DNA from 4 places in the Hymenobacter sublimis genome. Region 1 is predicted to be linked to each of the others. Evidence: riboswitches for the same ligand, from Rfam matches in the RefSeq annotation. Region 1 holds a riboswitch; each other region holds the start of a gene.
The links. Region 1 has a riboswitch for S-adenosylmethionine ahead of MWH26_RS06245 (phosphoadenylyl-sulfate reductase). Riboswitches for the same ligand answer to the same signal wherever they lie in the genome.
Positions count from the first base shown of each region.

Region 2: linked by a shared signal. The riboswitch ahead of metH (methionine synthase) and the one ahead of MWH26_RS06245 (phosphoadenylyl-sulfate reductase) in region 1 are both predicted to bind S-adenosylmethionine.
Region 3: linked by a shared signal. The riboswitch ahead of MWH26_RS04955 (ATP-grasp domain-containing protein) and the one ahead of MWH26_RS06245 (phosphoadenylyl-sulfate reductase) in region 1 are both predicted to bind S-adenosylmethionine.
Region 4: linked by a shared signal. The riboswitch ahead of MWH26_RS15595 (O-acetylhomoserine aminocarboxypropyltransferase/cysteine synthase family protein) and the one ahead of MWH26_RS06245 (phosphoadenylyl-sulfate reductase) in region 1 are both predicted to bind S-adenosylmethionine.

Region 1 covers NZ_CP095848.1:1,481,496-1,485,918, reverse strand. The annotation lists gene MWH26_RS06255 (DUF7033 domain-containing protein) at 1-311, shown strand, start outside; gene MWH26_RS06250 (lipopolysaccharide biosynthesis protein) at 423-1,907, shown strand; SAM riboswitch class I at 2,219-2,310, shown strand; gene MWH26_RS06245 (phosphoadenylyl-sulfate reductase) at 2,627-3,394, shown strand; gene cysD (sulfate adenylyltransferase subunit CysD) at 3,563-4,423, shown strand, end outside.
Region 2 covers NZ_CP095848.1:4,049,099-4,053,521, forward strand. The annotation lists gene MWH26_RS17010 (PA14 domain-containing protein) at 1-979, opposite strand, end outside; SAM riboswitch class I at 1,341-1,453, shown strand; gene metH (methionine synthase) at 1,527-4,423, shown strand, end outside.
Region 3 covers NZ_CP095848.1:1,161,226-1,165,648, forward strand. The annotation lists gene MWH26_RS04950 (LLM class flavin-dependent oxidoreductase) at 1-627, opposite strand, end outside; gene MWH26_RS04955 (ATP-grasp domain-containing protein) at 631-1,665, opposite strand; SAM riboswitch class I at 2,071-2,162, opposite strand; gene MWH26_RS04960 (hypothetical protein) at 2,562-3,911, shown strand; gene MWH26_RS04965 (sensor histidine kinase) at 4,404-4,423, shown strand, end outside.
Region 4 covers NZ_CP095848.1:3,720,336-3,724,758, forward strand. The annotation lists gene MWH26_RS15585 (lipocalin family protein) at 268-684, opposite strand; gene MWH26_RS15590 (LysM peptidoglycan-binding domain-containing protein) at 903-1,205, shown strand; SAM riboswitch class I at 1,568-1,679, shown strand; gene MWH26_RS15595 (O-acetylhomoserine aminocarboxypropyltransferase/cysteine synthase family protein) at 2,056-3,444, shown strand; gene metX (homoserine O-acetyltransferase MetX) at 3,765-4,423, shown strand, end outside.

The DNA.
Region 1 (4,423 bases):
TTACCCTGGGACCAAAAAACTCTATTCAGACATCTAAATTTCTCGAAATTCCGCTCAACGTGATGGACGCTACTCTCCACCATCCGCGCTACCTGCAGCTAGCCCCGGCGGAAATTCTGCCAGCCCTGACGCCCATGCTGCAGGAAATTGAGCGGTTTGGCGGCGTATGCACGGTGCTTTGGCACAACGAGAACTTTGACCCGGCCAACGAAACCACGGGCCCCCGCCAGTTCGCCGAAATCATGGAGTACCTTCGCAGCCGCAACGTGGCCTTCGTTAACGGCCAGGATGTCTGTGAGATGGTGAACTAGTGAAAAGGTGAGGTTGATGTTCAGATGGCGTCACTTGTGCAAACAGAACGTCAACCTCACCATTTCACTAGTTTACCATCTCACCACCTTACCACCTCACTAGTTCACCACTTGGGTATCGTTCAGCGGCAGGGGCTGCGCAACACCATTATTTCCTACATCGGGCTGGCGCTAGGCTTTGTAAGCACGGCCCTGGTGCTGCCTAATTTTCTGGAGCCCCAGCAGTTGGGCGTGACGGCCACGCTAGCCTCAGTAGCCACGCTGTACGCCCAAATTGCGGCCTTTGGCTTTGCCAGCGTGGGCATCCGGTTTTTTCCCTACTTCCGCCACCCGGAATCGGGCCACCGGGGGTTTCTGCCGCTACTTGTGGGCGTGCCCTTGCTAGGATTTGCCGTAGTCACGGCCCTGTATTTCCTGGGGGAACCCCTGCTCCTGCCCTGGTACGGCCGCGATGCGCCCCTGCTCGCGCCCTACTACACCTGGGGCGCCGTGCTGGCCTTCTTCACCATGCTGTACTCGGTGCAGGACGCCTACTTAAAGGCGCTGTATCACACGGCTTTTTCCTCCTTCGTGCAGGATATTCTGCTGCGGGTTCTGATTGTAGCGGGTGCGTTTCTGTTTGGCTTGGGCTACCTCTCGTTTACGGGTTATGTGTTGTGGTTTGTGGGCGTGAACAGCGCCCTGGCCCTGCTGCTAACGGGTTACGTAGCCGCCATTGGGGAGCTGCACTGGCGACCTACGCGGCAGGTACTCGCGGTACGGCCCCTGCGCGAGATGCTGGGCATGGGCGCCTTTACTCTGCTCGGAAGCCTGTCGGGCAGTATTATCCTGTACATTGATACCTTGATGGTAGGCGCGCAGGTGAGCGTGGCGGCGGCTGGCATTTACGTGGTGGCCAGCAACATTAGCACGGCCCTGGCTATTCCGGCTCGCTCGCTCAACAAGATAGCCTTTCCCCTGTTGGCCGACTATTGGAAGCAGCAGGATCTGCCCCGCATGGCCGATTTCTACCGCCGCGCTACCCGCCTCAACACACTGTTGGGTTGTTTTTTATTTCTGGGTATCAGCCTGAACCTGGACTTTATCTACTCCCTGATGCGCAATGCCCGCTACGCCGAAGGCACGGTGGTAGTGCTGCTGTTACTGGGTAGCAAACTCTTCGACGGCATCACGGGCGTCAACGGCTTGATGGTGGTAACCTCTCCCCGCTACCGCTACGATCTGATTTTCAACGTGTCGCTGGCCGTGCTTACTATTCTACTCAACGGATTACTGATTCCGCGCCTGGGCATGGTGGGGGCTGCGGTAGCTGCCTGCGTGGCTCAGGTAAGCATCAATGTGGCCCGTACCTGGTTTGTGTGGCACAGCTACCGCATGCAGCCGTTTACGTGGCGCATCCCGTTGATTCTGGGCATTGCGGCCGTTGCCGGGGTAGCTGGCTGGCTCATGCCCACGCTGGCTTCGTCACTACTCACTATGCTGTTGCGCTCCACCGTGCTAACCGTGGCCTACGCTACCCTGATTTTGGCTACTAAATCTTCACCCGAAGCCACTTTATTTTTAGAAAAACTTCGGGCGCGTTTTTCAGAAAAGTAAAGTTGTACAATCCGCATATAGTTCTTAAGATCAAACTACGCTCAAACGGCAACTGCAGAGTTGTAGCTTTCCGTACCTATCTTATTTCAATGGCTGGTTTCAGCTAAAAAAGGGGTAGTTAATGCAGCTAGCAAACGACCCCAGCAATTTTCAATATTTCCGCTAGGCACGCCCTCCCGTCTAGTCCTACCACTCTCGCTGTAGTGACCCGTCCGGGCTGGGAAAACGCTACTGCAGAAAAAATAAAATTTGGTAGTGTAAAATTCTGACCACTACTTTTGCCCTACCAATTCTTTACCCACAAAGGATTGTTTTTATACAGAGGCGCGGAGAGACAGGCTCGACGAAACGCCGGCAACCAGCGGACCATCCGAAACGGTGCCAACTCCTGACCATATAAAAACAACTAGCCGTGAACCGCTTGTCCAACTCCGCCGCCGCATCCGCCACCGCCTCTGCACTACAGCATGGGTGTTGTGCCATGTTGGGCATGCCGTGTTGTTGCTAAGCGCTTCCAACCTCCTTTCTTCTGGTTTGTGCGCCCTGCTACGCGGCTGACACGGCTCTTTCGTGTAGTCAGGTTTCGGCGCACGCCCACCTTTTCGCCCGGCTGTTTTCTAGCTAGTTGCTGCCCGTAGCAGCGCCGCTATCCTGTGCCAGGGCCTTTGTTTGGCTGAAATCCGCGCCTACAACGTCGGTTTCCCTTCCTTTCTTCTGATATGTCCGCAGCAACTGCTGCGCCGGCCGTCCACGCGTTGCTGGACGACCTGCGCCCCCGGCTAATCCAGGCTTCGGCCTTGGAGCGGCTGCGCCTCGTGGCGGAGTACTTCCCCGAGCAAGCCGTTTTCTCGACCTCCTTCGGTCTAGAAGACCAACTCATCAGCCACCTGATTTTTGCCCACGAGTTGCCCATTCAGGTGTTCACCCTCGACACGGGCCGCAATTTTCAGGAAACCTACGCCACCTGGAATAAGACCTTGCTGAAGTACGGCCAGCCCATTGCGGTGTACTACCCCCAGCGGGAAAATGTAGAGCAGCTGATGCTAGCGAAAGGCCCGAATAGCTTCTACGAAAGCGTGGATAACCGCAAGGAATGCTGCTTTATTCGCAAGGTGGAACCCCTGAATCGGGCCCTGGCTGGCAAGGCGGCCTGGGTTACGGGCATCCGCGCCGAGCAGTCGCAAAACCGCCAAACCATGGACCCGGTGGAATGGGACGTGGCCCACAACCTGGTGAAGATTCACCCCCTGTTCGACTGGACCTGGGACCAAGCCGTGGCCTTCACCAAGGAACACAACGTGCCGGTGAATACGCTGCACCAACAGGGCTTCGTGAGCATTGGGTGCGCCCCGTGCACCCGCGCCATCCGCCCCGGCGAGGACTTCCGCGCTGGCCGCTGGTGGTGGGAAGACCTTTCGGCCAAAGAGTGTGGCCTGCACGCCACCGCCCACCACAATGGCCCCGACCCGGTGGTAGAGCCCGTGTGACCCCACCCCAACCCCACCCCGGTGGGGAGGGGCTTATGCTAGTACCACAACGATTTTGACTGGTAGCGTTGCCAAACCAAAGTAACCGAAGCCCCTTCCCACCGGGGAGGGGTTGGGGTGGGGTCACACGGACACTTTCCGGCGCTAAGAACTGACATCCAGAACTACATGAGTACTTCCTCTTTTGATTACCTCGACCGGCTCGAAGCCGAAGCCATCCACATCCTGCGGGAAGTAGCCGGCCAATTTGAGCGCCCAGCCCTGCTGTTCTCGGGTGGCAAAGACTCCATCGTGTTGACGCGTTTGGCCGAAAAAGCCTTTCGGCCCGGCCGCTTCCCCTTCCCGCTGGTGCACGTAGATACCGGCCACAACTTCCCGGAAGTGCTAGCCTACCGCGACCAACTAGCCGAACAGTTGGGCGAAAAGCTGATTGTGCGCAAGGTGGAAGATACCATCAAGCGGCAGCGCCTGCGCGAGCCGGGCGGCAAATACCCCAGCCGCAACCCGCTGCAGACTTACACGCTGCTGGAGGTAATCGAGGAGTTTGAGTTTGACGCCTGCATCGGCGGGGCTCGCCGCGACGAGGAGAAGGCCCGCGCCAAGGAACGCATCTTCTCCGTCCGCGACGAGTTTGGGCAGTGGGACCCCAAGCGCCAGCGCCCCGAGCTCTGGAACGTGTACAACGGCCGCATTCAAAAAGGTGAGAACGTGCGCGTATTCCCGATTTCGAACTGGACGGAGCTGGACGTCTGGCGCTACATTCAGCGCGAAAACATTGCCCTGCCCGACATCTACTTCGGCCACGAGCGCCGCTGCGTGGTGCTGCCCACCGGCCAACTCCTGGGCCTTTCCGAGCACCTGCGCCTCGATGAGGACGACGAAATCGTGACCCGGCAGGTACGCTTCCGCACCGTGGGCGACTCGACTTGTACCGCCGCCGTGGAAAGCGACGCCAGCACCGTGGAAGACATCATCCAGGACCTGCTGCTAGCCAAAGTGAGCGAGCGGGGCGCCACCCGCCTCGACGAC
Region 2 (4,423 bases), 2.0 Mb from region 1:
CAGAGAGGCGTAGGTTTAGGGCGGCTTCGCCTACATTATCGGTGTGGCCAGCTATTTCCAGCTGCATAGTGGGCTGGGCGCGCAGTGTACGAGCCAGGGCATTCAGGGTAGGACGCGAGCTGGGCAGCAAAGCCGCCGTGCTCTGGGTAAAGTAGAGGTTGGGCAGCGTTACGGCCGCGCCTTTGCTCAGCGCCGTTAGGTCGGGTAGATGGGCGGTGGCGGTGTCGGCTTTTGCGGGCGCTGCTCTGGTCACTACCGGCACCACGGCTGACTTAGGTTTGGCCGCAGCTACGGGCGCTGGGCTGCTAGCTGCGCGGGCCGGCTTTGCATTTGGCTTTGGCTTGCCGCCGGAAGCAGCCGCCGGTGCCGCTGCCGGAACGGAGGCCGCGGCCTTGGGCTGGGGCGGCGTAGCCTCCACGAGAAGTAAAATATTGGTGGGCAGAGTGGAGTACAGATTAGCCGCTGGAATGGGCTGCGGTTCGTTGAACGTGTTGAAATCGGGTAGCTGCCAGGCTAGTAGTGCCCGCGAGTCCCGGTCGCTCTGGTAGTATTCCACCCGCAAGGCGTAGTAGCTCCCAGCTTTCATTTTCAGGTGGGTTGTGGAAACCGTTACGAGCTGATCGTGCCAGGAATCCAGCACTTTCTTCCCGCCGATCCAGACGCGCATCCCGTCGTCGGTAGCAATCTGGAAGGTGTACACCCCCGTTACCGGGGCATATACGTGGCCTGCCCAACGCACCGAGAAGTACTCGCCCGGCACGCCTGGTCCCGGCGACACAAAGTGGTTGCCGCTGGGCCCAACGGTCCAGTTGAAGTCGATTGCTGCATCGGTGCGAGTCAGCACTAGCTTCTCAAACTTTTTACCCTCGTAGTACTGTCCACGCAAGCCCGAGCCGGCCTGGTGTTGAGCCAGCGTCCAGCTGCTCAGCAGGCATAAGCAGCCCGTTAACAGTTTCTGACACAGAGAGGATAGCATCATAGTCGCAGACATCTAACGTATTGACCACAAGATGAACAAAATGCCAAACCGCACGAACTTTATTCAATGAGCAGGCCATTCCGTACAACGAACCATTCAGCTAAGCCTATATACTTCTGCTAAGCAAACCGTGCAGCAAGCCACCAACTTGCTGTTGCTACCCGCCTGTAAAACGCGACATTCCACGTCGTGTCGGTGAGCAGTAAGCATTGGACGATGTGAGTTAAACAACTTCAGCAACGACTGAGACGCGAAGCGTCGCGTCTTCTGCAGGCGTGCAGCCTGAAAGCGAATGACTCTACCTCCCTCCCAAAACTTCCCGGATTGAAAGTTGAAGATTCCGGTTGTATCTTCGCCCTGTTACTTATCCAGAAAGACCGAGGGATTGGGCCCGATGACGTCTTAGCAACCTGAATAAAACAAGGTGCTAATTCCCTTTCCGGGCGGCTTGGGCGGTTTGGAAGAAGATAAGAACAGGACTCGCGCCCCCACGCGGCTCTTTCTGGATAGGCACTTTTTTGCTGCCGATTTTCTTAGAAGAGCCGATATGCCGACGACCCTCCACCGCCCCCACTCCCCGCTGCACGACATCCTGGCCCAGCGCGTCCTGATTCTGGACGGCGCCATGGGCACCATGATTCAGCGTCACAAGCTGGAAGAGGCTGATTTCCGGGGCACCCGCTTCGCGAATCATCCCAACCCTCTGCGCGGCAACAACGACCTGCTCAGCCTCACGCGGCCCGACATCATCAAGGGCATCCACGCCGATTACTTCGCGGCCGGGGCCGACATGGTGGAAACCAACACGTTCAGCGGCACCACCATCGCCCAGGCCGATTACGGCCTGGAGGACATTGTGTATGAGTTGAACTATGAGTCGGCGCGCATAGCCCGGGAGGTAGCCGACGAGTTTACGGCCCAGAACCCCGCCAAGCCTCGCTTCGTGGCCGGCGCCATCGGGCCCACCAACCGCACTGCCTCCCTGTCACCCGACGTAAACCGTCCCGGCTTCCGGGCCGTGACCTTCGATGAGCTGGCCACCGCCTACCATGAGCAAGTGCGCGGCCTCGTGGAGGGTGGCTCCGACGCCCTGCTCATTGAAACCATCTTCGACACCCTGAACGCCAAGGCGGCGCTGTACGCGGTGCAGAAGTTCTTCGACGAAGGTGGCCGCCCGGTGCCCGTTATGATTTCCGGTACCATCACCGACGCCTCTGGCCGCACCCTTTCGGGCCAGACGGTGGAGGCTTTCTGGAACTCGATCCGGCACTTGCCCCTACTGAGCGTGGGTTTGAACTGCGCCCTCGGCGCCGATCAGCTGCAAGTGTATATCAAAGAGCTGAGCCGCATTGCCGACGTGCACATTTCCGCCTACCCCAACGCCGGCCTCCCGAATGCCTTCGGGGGCTACGACGAGTCGGCTGAGGAGTTTGCGGGCGTGGTGGAAAATTACCTCAAAGAAGGTCTCGTGACGGTAGTAGGCGGTTGTTGCGGCACCACGCCCCAGCACATCGGCGAGCTGGCTCGCCTGGCGGAGCGGTACGAACCGCGGCGGGTGACCCTACCCCAACCCCTCCCCGGTGGGGAGGAGCTTAGATCAGCTTCTGCTGATAGGATAACCAACATGTCTGGCACCCCTCCCCACCGGGGAGGGGCCGGGGGTGGGGTAACCCGCCTCGCCGGCCTCGAACCGTTCAACATCACCCCCAACAGCCTATTCGTCAACGTGGGCGAGCGGTGCAACGTGACGGGCTCCCGCGCTTTCGCCCGCCTTATCCGGACCGGAAACTACGAGGCCGCCCTGCAAGTAGCCCGCGACCAGGTGGAAGGCGGTGCCCAGGTCATCGACGTGAACATGGATGAGGGCATGCTCGACTCGGAGCAGGCCATGACCACCTTCCTGCACCTGATTGCCTCGGAGCCCGATATTTCGCGGGTGCCGATTATGCTGGACTCTTCGAAGTGGAGCGTGCTGGAAGCCGGCCTTAAGTGCGTACAAGGCAAGAGCATTGTCAACTCCATTTCCTTGAAGGAAGGCGAGGAAACCTTCAAGGAGCGGGCCCGCACCGTGCGAGCTTACGGCGCCGCCATGGTAGTCATGGCCTTCGATGAGAACGGCCAGGCCGATACCCTGGAAAAGCGCATCGACATCTGCCGGCGCAGCTACGATATCCTGGTAAACGAAGTCGGCTTCCCGGCCGAGGACATCATCTTCGACCCCAACATCCTGACGGTGGGCACCGGCATGGAGGAGCACCGCAATTATGCGCTGGACTTCATTGAGGCCGTCCGCTGGATCAAGCAGAACCTGCCCGGCGCCCTCACCAGCGGCGGCGTCAGCAACATCAGCTTCTCTTTCCGCGGCAACGATGTGGTGCGCGAGGCCATGCATTCGGCCTTCCTCTACCACGCCATCCGGGCCGGCCTGGATATGGGCATTGTGAACCCCAGTCAGCTGGCCGTGTACGATGAAGTGCCCAAAGACCTGCTGGAACTGGTGGAAGACGTGCTCCTGAACCGTCGCCCCGACGCCACCGAGCGTCTCGTAGACTTCGCCGACACCGTAAAGCAGAAAGACAAAACGGAGGTAGTAGCCGACGCCTGGCGTAGCCTGCCCGTAGCCGAGCGCCTGCAGCACGCCCTAGTAAAAGGTATTACGGAATTTATCGACGAGGACACCGAGCAGGTGCGCCAGCAAGTAGCCAGGCCGCTCGAAGTAATTGAAGGCCCCCTGATGGCGGGTATGAACGTAGTGGGTGACTTGTTTGGCGCGGGCAAAATGTTCCTGCCCCAGGTCGTGAAATCGGCCCGCGTGATGAAGAAAGCCGTGGCCTACCTGGAGCCTTACCTGCTGGCCGACAAGCAAAGCGGCGACCGGCAAACGGCCGGTAAAATCCTGCTGGCCACGGTAAAAGGCGACGTGCACGACATCGGCAAGAACATCGTGGGCGTAGTGCTGGCCTGCAACAACTTCGACATTGTGGACCTGGGCGTAATGGTGCCCCTGGAAAAGATTCTGGACGAAGCCCAGAAGCAACAGGTGGACGTCATCGGCCTGAGCGGCCTCATCACCCCAAGCCTAGATGAAATGGTGTACGTGGCCCAGGAAATGGAAAAGCGCGGCCTCCAGACTCCGCTCCTCATCGGGGGCGCCACCACCTCCCGCCTGCACGCGGCCGTGAAAATTGCGCCCAACTACTCCGGCCCGGTGGTACACGTGAATGACGCTTCCCGCTCGGTAGGCGTGGCGGCGGCTTTGCTGGGCTCCGCCGATGTGGAATACGCCCGCACCGTGCGCGAGGAGTACCGCCAGCTCCGCGAAGACTACGCCGGCCGTCAGCGCGAGAAGAGCTACCTGCCCATTGAAGCCGCCCGCGAAAACGGCTTCCAGGCTGACTGGGAAGCCACCCGTATTGTGAAGCCGAGTTTCCTGGGCACCAAAAC
Region 3 (4,423 bases), 320 kb from region 1:
GGCGGGCTCGTCGCCGTGCATCACGTAACCATCACACTGGGCGGCAATGAGGTTCTTGGCGGCTTCCGACTCGCCGCCGGCGTAAATGAACGGCCGCGGGCGCGACACGGGCTTGGGCTGCAGAATGGAATCGGTGACCTTGTAGAACTTGCCTTCGAAGGTGAAGTGGTCCTGCTTCCAGAGGTTGTCGACTACGTGCAGCCACTCGGCGGTGCGGGCGTACCGGTCGTCGTGCTGCTCGAAGTGCACGCCGTACTTTTTGGCCTCATCCTGCCACCATGACGACACCACGTTCAGGCTCAGGCGGCCGTTGCTGATGTGGTCGATGTTGGCGGCTTGCTTGGCCAGGAGGGCGGGGGAGTGGAAGGTAGGCCGCACGGCCACCATCAGCTCAATTTTCTTGGTCACGGCCGCCAGAGCTGCCGCCGTGCTCCAGGCGTCCAGCGAGGGGGCTTCCTCACCTTTGATGTCGTTAAGATTGAGCTCGGCAATCAGGGACAGGTCGTAGCCCAGGTCCTCGCTGCGCTGGGCCAGCGTCTTCACGTAGTCCCAGTCGGCGCGCATGTTTTCGTCCTCTACGTTGCGCAGCCACCCGCCAAAAACGGGCATCCAATATCCGTACCGCATGGCTTAGTGAATAGAAGCCGCTACCGGCTGTTGGGTGGAGAATACGGCATCAGCCGGAGCCGGCTGGCTACCGGGGTTGGGGGCGCCAATCTGGGTTTCGAGGTAGTCCACGAAGCGGGCGTAGGGGTCGAAGCCCACCACATTCACGGCATCGGCCACAAAGTTGGACAGGGCGTTGATGTCGTAGAATAGTACGTCGCCGGTGCGGTCGTCAATCAGGTACTCGATGCCGCCCACGTCGATTTTGGCGGCGGCCACAATGCGCTCCACGGCTTCCACTACCTCCGCGGGGGGCGTGAAGGCTTCCACCTGAATGCCTTTCTTGGGGGCTTCGGTCAGGCAGAAGTCGCCGGCGGCGGGCTCCTCCGGAATCTGGCAGATTTCGGCGGGGCACAGGTTGAAGCTCTCCCCGGTGGTGTACACCTTCATGGCGTAGAGGAATTTGCCGTTCAGGGTTTCCACGCGGTGAATGTTGCCGCCGCGGGGCGTCACGTACTCCTGCACCAGGGCCGTCTGGTCGATGCCCAGGTCGATTTGCCCGGCGGCCACGGCGGCTTCTACACCCTCTATCGTGTCGAAGCGGATGATGCCGGCGCCGCTACCCCCGATGTTCACCTTTACCACAATGGGGAATTGCAGTTGGCGGGCCGCATCGGGCACGCGGGAGGCGTGGTTAATTACGAAAGACTTCGGAAACTTCAGGCCCAGGGAGGCAAACAGGCTGAGCTGACGGGCCTTGTTGGTTTCGATGGCCGTAGCGCCCGAGCCGTTGATGATGCGGGTACCGATGCGCTCCAGGTGGGTAGCGTAGCCGGCCGTGTGGAAAATGCCCTGGCCGTGGCCGCGCAGGTAGGCCGAGGAACTCATGCGGTTGACTACCAGGGAGTAGCGGCTCTCGGTTTCCAGCGGGTCGAAGAGGTGGTGGGCGGCGTCGATTTTCTCGTAGGGCAGGCCGCGGCGGTCCAGCTCGGCAAACAGGGGCTTAAACCACTCGGGGTGTTCGAAATAAATGCCAATCGGCTTCACAGACTGTGACATGCGAGGAGAATGAAGAACTAGAAAGTAGAAATCAGTGGATGTTGCCGCCCTCATTTGGGCAGCAAAACAGGCAAGCCCGGACAGGGTAGGGGCTGGCGGAAAGGCGCGGGCAAACTGAGAAACCGGAGTTTGGGTGCGCGAAACGAGGTAGGAAGAGAAGCCCCGCGGGAAAAGTAGCAGCGCTACTGGGCTGGTCTACTTAGGGAAGAAATAGTTAGGTAGTAATTTTACCAGCAGCGCGTTGCGCGCAAAGAGCCAGCGGCAAAAGCAGTACCCAGTGGTTCTTACCTACCCAACCAGCGGCGTACAGACCGCCCAACAACACGTGCCACAACATCCATGCTGTACGGAAGCAGGGGTGGCGGGAGCGGGGGCGAAGTGCGGGAAGCGGTTCACGGTACGTTGTTTTTATATGGTCAGGAGTTGGCACCGTTTCAGTCTTACTGAAGGTTGCCGGCGTTTCGTCGAGCCTGTCTCTCCACGCCTCTGTATAAAAACAATCCTTTCAGGTAAAGAATTGAGTGGGGCAAAGGTAAACCCGCTGGGTCCACACTGCCAAATTTTCTTTGGCCAGTGGCGCTGGCGTCGGGCGAGAGGTCCGGGCAAAGCCTGGTGAGCCATGCCGCGTGCCCCCCGAAGCTAGCGGGAGGGAAACCAGTGCAGGCCGCCGGGAGGATTTGCGGGCCAAAAGCTGCGCTACCTACTCCAATTCAGCGGACAAGCCTGGTTGACTTATGCATGTTGATAGTCAGGAAATTATGTTGGGCTGTTATTGAGGTAAAAATGGATGTAATTAATTTTTATTATGAATATTTATATAAATCTTTATACATATTGCTGTTCAATAGGTGCCCGTCGGGCGTGTTCAATTTCCCCACCAGTTATACCGTATTCGCATGAAAAAAACCGGAGTACTCATGGCCGCTCTCCTGACCAGCGGCGCTGCCATTGCGCAGGACAACACCCAAACCTCCACCAGCTACGGCAGCAACAACCGCGTGACGGTGGAGCAAACGGGCCGCTCAAACACGGCCATTGCCCGCCAGAACGACGCGGCCGTGAATGGGGGCAGTAGCAGTGGCAATAATAACGAGGTGACCCAGACCCAGGTCGGCAGCCAGCATGTGGCTCAAACCGACCAGATGGGTAACCGCCAGCAGGCCGTGCAGGTGCAGCTTTCGGATGTGAGCCGGGGCGCTAATGGGGCCCGCATCCGGCAGGGCTCCACTGCCGCGAACAGCGACGGCAACTACGCCAGCCAATACCAGGGGGGCTTCAGCCATAGTGCTTCCATTGAGCAGGCAAGCGGGGCCAACTATGCCACCCAAAACCAAAGCGGCCGCAATGCTTTTGCTACCATTTTTCAGAGCACAGGCAATAACAACCGCGCCACGCAGGACCAGAATACCAATGTGTTCGGAGGTACTGCCACGGCCCGGCAGTTGGGGGCTAACAACACCTCTAGCCAGCAGCAGAACAGCTCTGGCCAGTCGGCCTCGGCCAGCGTGCTGCAGCAGGGCAATAATAACGCGGCCAGCCAGCAGCAGCAGAACCTGAGTGGCATCATGAGCGCCAGCATTGGTCAGCTGGGCAACAACAATGCGGCAGCGCAGGCGCAGAGCAGCCAGGGCAGTGCGTCTTCTTCGGTCTTCATTCAGCAAACCGGCAACAACAACGCCGCTACGCAAACGCAAAACCACTCCGGTTCTTTTGGCACCGTGGCGGCCACGGCTACCCAAACTGGCAACAACAATGCCGCTACCCAAAGCCAGACGGGCGTAATGTCAGTAAGCGCTGCGGCTACTCAGAATGGCAACCGCAACGAGGCCACCCAAACGCAGGTCAATACGGCATTTTCGGGGGCAACTGTTCTGCAGATGGGCAACAACAACACGGCCACGCAGCGCCAGCAAAACGCCGGCTTTGTACAGGCTGCCATTGAGCAGGAGGGTAACCGCAACGCAGCTATCCAGAGTCAGCAAGGGGAGTATCACGAGGCAGTAGTAGAGCAGACGGGCAACCGCAATACGGCCTTGCAGGACCAGCAGGTAGGCGGCTCCGCCAGCTTCCCCACTCGCTCGGGCAACTACGGCTACATCAGCCAGGAAGCCAACGACTCCTACGCCCGCCAAGTACAGGTAGGAAACAGCAACGATGCCCGCACCTACCAGGGGGCCAGCGGCAACAGCAGCGACGTACTGCAAACCGGCAATGGCAATACGACCATCGTGCGCCAGAACCGGTAGCTGTTTACCTACGTGTTGGTACAAAAAAGGCCTGTCTTCTCAAGGAAGCGGGCTTTTTTCGTGTCCGTGGCGTGGCTTACCGTCTTTTTACACACCGCTTGGGCCGTGCAGAAATAAAAAGCCCCGGCTCGTCAGCCGGGGCTTGAAATGCAATAGGTGTAGCTCTTGCCGGCAGACACACACCTGTAACGGCCGGCAAGACAAACGTACGGAAAATGCATTATCAGCGTTATAGTCGAGCTAGAGACCTGTGAACAGAAGGCGCATAGTGCCGTGCTAGAGCGTCATGCCGAGCCGGAATCAGGGCAGCTCGTGTACTGGCATTGAAATAATGCGTCTAACGTTAGCCGCCCGCTAGTTGCTTCGGCGCTGCTTAACGTGCAGCATGCCCGGCCTAGCGTTTTTTGTTGCTCACTGTCCGCTCGTTTTAGGGGTATAGTTACCCGCTGCTTGTGAGGTACTACCTTTCTGGCGGGGGTAGCAACCCGCAGTTTGCCACGAGCTGCTGCCGA
Region 4 (4,423 bases), 2.2 Mb from region 1:
GATGAACACGCTTCGCGACGGCCATAAACACCATAATTGTATCTGTTGACTGATTAATATTTCTGTTACTTTTTTAAAGTTTAACCAAAGATATATAAGAATATAAGTTACAAGGCACCCGATAGTAATTCATCCGAGAGCTGCCCATAAGAGCACACCGAAAAAGCGGCCAGCCTCAGCATACTGCCAGTACCGAATGGTCATAAAAAAGCCTCTCCGTTGGATACAGAGAGGCTTTTTTGTTGCGAAGCGAAAAGCTACCAGCGCTTATTCTTTTTCAAGGCGCAGCTCAGCGCCCTCGGGGCTACGGAGCGTGAGCTTGTCGTCGGTGAGCGTTACTACATCGAAGGTATTGCTCTGGGCAGCTCCATCAGGCGTCATAGTGATTTTCTTACCGGCCTGGTCAAACTCATACTTGCCATTTACGGCACCAGCAGGAGAGGTCATGTTATACTGCTTGTTGGCAAAGAAGGTGATGCGCTCATCCTCCTGAGCATCCGTCTGCTTTACTTTGTCGCCGCTGGCGCTCAGTTCTTTATCGGTTTTCCAAACTTTGCTTTCGGTGCCATACAGCATGTTCACGCCTTCTACTTTGCCTTCTTTGCTGCCGCAGGAAGCAGTGAAAAGTACCAGTAACATGAGCAGGCTAGCCAGGTAGCGCAAGGGAGCGGAATTAGTTTTCATGGGGCAGGGAGATAAGTTAAAATGAGGGAGAAACACCACCAAGCAGGACACTTGGTATTGCGCCTCTTACGGGGCAATTCCGCAAGATGTTCAGCCTAGAATTATGCGCATGCGCCGGATACAACTTATTGTTGGCCTTGGCGTAAGAGCCAAAACCGACGCCCTTTTCCTGCCCTGCAAGTCGGTCGTTTCTTCCACATTTACTTGCATTTACCACTATGGGACTGTTTGATTTCCTTTCCAACGACGGCGAAAAAAAACCCGTTGCTCCTGCTCCTAAACCTGCCGCTGGCGGCGCCACCGATTTCTTCGGCAACGCTAACCAGCCCGCTGCCCAGCCGGCAGCTGCCCAGGCCGACAAATACACGGTAGTAAGCGGCGATTCGCTTTCTAAAATTGCCAAGAACCACTACGGTGACGCCTCCAAGTGGCATCAGATATACGATGCCAATAAGGCAACCATCGGCGCCAATCCCGACCACATTGAGGTAGGCCAGGTGTTGACTTTACCTAAGATTTAAGCCTAGGCTATATCTAGGAATTATCCTAAAAAGCCACTCGTAAACGAGTGGCTTTTTTTGTGGCCTACCCATGCTTTTTCGTACGAGTATGTTTGCGGTAACGGACAGTCGTATGCCAGATTTTTCCGGCAACGTAGGGAGCTATAGTTCTTGCAACTAGCTCTATGAGATAGAGCAACGGATACATTGCGTTTGAAAATCAGCGGCTTGAATCATCGTATTGGCTTTAGCACCTTCTAAGGGCTGTAGTCAGCCACCGCGGTAAAAAATTTTGCTACCCTATTGCATATATCAAAACCGCTGCTATACCTTTGCAATACCAACTCGGTACTCCCCCGCTCGCGGCGGGGTAGTTTTCATAAGATTTATACAGAAGCGGCGAGAGAACAGGCTCCCTGACCCGCTGGCAACCTTCGACCGCGCGAAAGGTGCCAATTCCTGCCCGATCAGCTTAGCTGGCGGGGCATATAACTCAGGAGTACCATGGAAAACATCCTCGCTTTCGCCCCTTCCTACCCCGCTGCCTTGGTCGCTTTGTTGCGCCCTACTAGGTCGTGGGGTTTCTGTGTTTCGGTAGCTGCTCCAGCTTCCCGGCGAATGCGAATGCGCTGCTGTAGCACGTGTTGTTGCTGTTGCTAGCCCTACTCCCGGCTAGCTAACCCCTTCCTCTTTCTTGGCCTGATTCTGCGGTGACCCACAGTGGCACCCGAGGCCCGCCTGCATCCCATTCAGCTTCAGAAGCATTTTCTGGCTGGTTCCGGTGCGGCCCCCGCTGCGCCTCGTCGTGGCTTTCTCTTCGCGTTTTCGCTCCCTCATTTCCTGTCCAAACGGTCTTTAACCCAGCCTTGCCATGTCCACGCAGAACCTCCACTTCGAGACCCTCCAACTCCACGCCGGCCAGCAGCCCGACCCCGTAACTGGTTCCCGCGCCGTACCGCTCTACCAGACCACCAGCTACGTGTTCAAGAATGCCGAGCACGGCGCCAACCTCTTTGCGCTGAAGGAGTTCGGCAACATCTACACCCGCCTGATGAACCCCACCACCGACGTGTTTGAGCAGCGTGTGGCGGCCCTGGAAGGCGGAGTGGCAGCCCTGGCGGTTTCCTCGGGGCAGGCGGCGCAGTTCATTGCCCTCAACAACATTCTGCAGGCCGGCGACAACTTCGTGAGCACCACGCACTTGTACGGCGGCACTTACAACCAGTTTAAGGTAGCGTTTAAGCGCTTGGGCATTGAGGTGCGCTTCGCCGACGGCGACCAGCCGGAGAAGTTTGAGGCCCTGATAAACGAGAATACCAAGGCCATCTACCTGGAAACCATTGGCAATCCGAGCTTTAGCATCCCGGACTTTGAGCGCATTGCCGCCATTGCCGACAAGCACGATCTGCCCCTCATCGTGGACAATACGTTTGGTGCGGGCGGCTACCTGTTTCGGCCCCTGGAGCACGGCGCCCACATTGTGGTAGAATCGGCGACGAAGTGGATTGGCGGCCACGGTACCAGCATTGGCGGCGTGATTGTGGACGGCGGTACATATGACTTCGGCAACGGCAAGTTTCCGCAGTTCACGGAGCCTTCCGAGGGCTACCACGGGCTGGTGTTCAATGATGTATTCGGAAAAGGCGGGCCGTTTGGCAACATTGCCTTTATCATTCGGGCCCGGGTGGAAGGCCTGCGCGACTTCGGTCCTTCCCAAAGCCCATTCAATGCCTGGCAGCTGATTCAGGGCCTGGAAACGCTGAGCTTGCGCGTAGACCGCACCGTGGAAAACGCCCTGCGCGTGGCTACCTGGCTGGAGCAACACCCGCAGGTAGAAGCCGTGAACTACCCCGGCCTCAAGAGCAGCCCCTACCACGCCCTGGCCCAGAAATACCTGAAGCGCGGCTACGGCGGGGTGCTCACCTTCGCCATCAAAGGCTCTAAGGAAACGGCTACGCAGTTTATTGATAACCTAAAGCTGGTCAGCCACCTAGCCAACGTGGGCGACGCCAAAACGCTCATCATTCAGCCCTCGGCTACTACCCACCAGCAGCTTTCCGAAGAGGAGCAGCGCGCCGCCGGCGTGACGCCTACCCTCCTGCGTCTCTCGGTGGGCATTGAGCATTTTGATGATATCCGGGCCGACCTGGCCCAGGCCTTTGACGCGGTGCGCAATGTAGCCGCTCAGCCCGCTGATGTGGCCGGTAGCACGCTGCTGCCGGAGCCAGAACTCGAACACGCCGCTACGCTGGAAGTCTAGCACTTGAGAGGGGTTGATGTCCGGCGGCAGGTGAGAGAGCCGCCGGGCAGCAGCTTCCAGCCATGCGGTAAGCGGGCCGGCGCCGACGTTTTTTGTGAGAGAGGAACCATCGGAACATACGCCGCCCGCACCTGGCCGGGGCGGAGCCGGGCAAAATCGGCTCCGCCTGCGGGCTAGGATATACTAGCATGAACCCGAATGCCGCGCGAAGTTTCCTTTCGCGCATGGTTAAACGCTCCTCGTTGCCCTGGCGCGCCCCTAGCAACTACCCGCGAAGCAGCTTCCGACTTCGCTTTCCTCCGACCCGCGCTCCTTATTCCATGTCTTCCGAAGAGCCACACCTGTTCCGCCTGCCCCGGCCCCTGCGGCTGGAAAGCGGCGCTACCCTACCCCGGGTGGAGGTTACCTACCATACCTACGGCCGCCTCAACGCGGCCCGCGACAATGTGGTGTGGGTGTGTCACGCCCTCACGGCCAATGCCGATGTGCTAAGCTGGTGGCCCGGTTTGTTTGGCGCGGGTTGTCACTTCGATCCGGCCGACTGGTTTATTGTGTGTGCCAACGTGCTGGGCTCCTGCTACGGCACTACCGGCCCACTTACCCCGGACCCGCTAACGGAGCAACCAGCCTACCAGCACTTCCCGCTCCTGACTATTCGGGATATGGTGGCTGCGCACGAGGCCTTGCGGGAACATTTGGCCCTGACGTCGGTGCACACCCTAATTGGCGGTTCGCTAGGGGGGCAGCAGGCGGTGGAGTGGGCCGTACAGCGGCCCGAGCTATTCGAGAACCTGGTGCTGTTGGCTACCAGCGCCCGACATTCGGCTTGGGGCATTGCCTTCAATGAAGCCCAGCGCCTGGCCATTTTCGCCGACCCTACTTACGAAACGGCTACCCCCGCGGGTGGCGCGGCGGGCCTACGCGCGGCCCGCGCCGTGGCCCTGCTCAGCTACCGCAGCCCCGATGCCTACGACCGTAC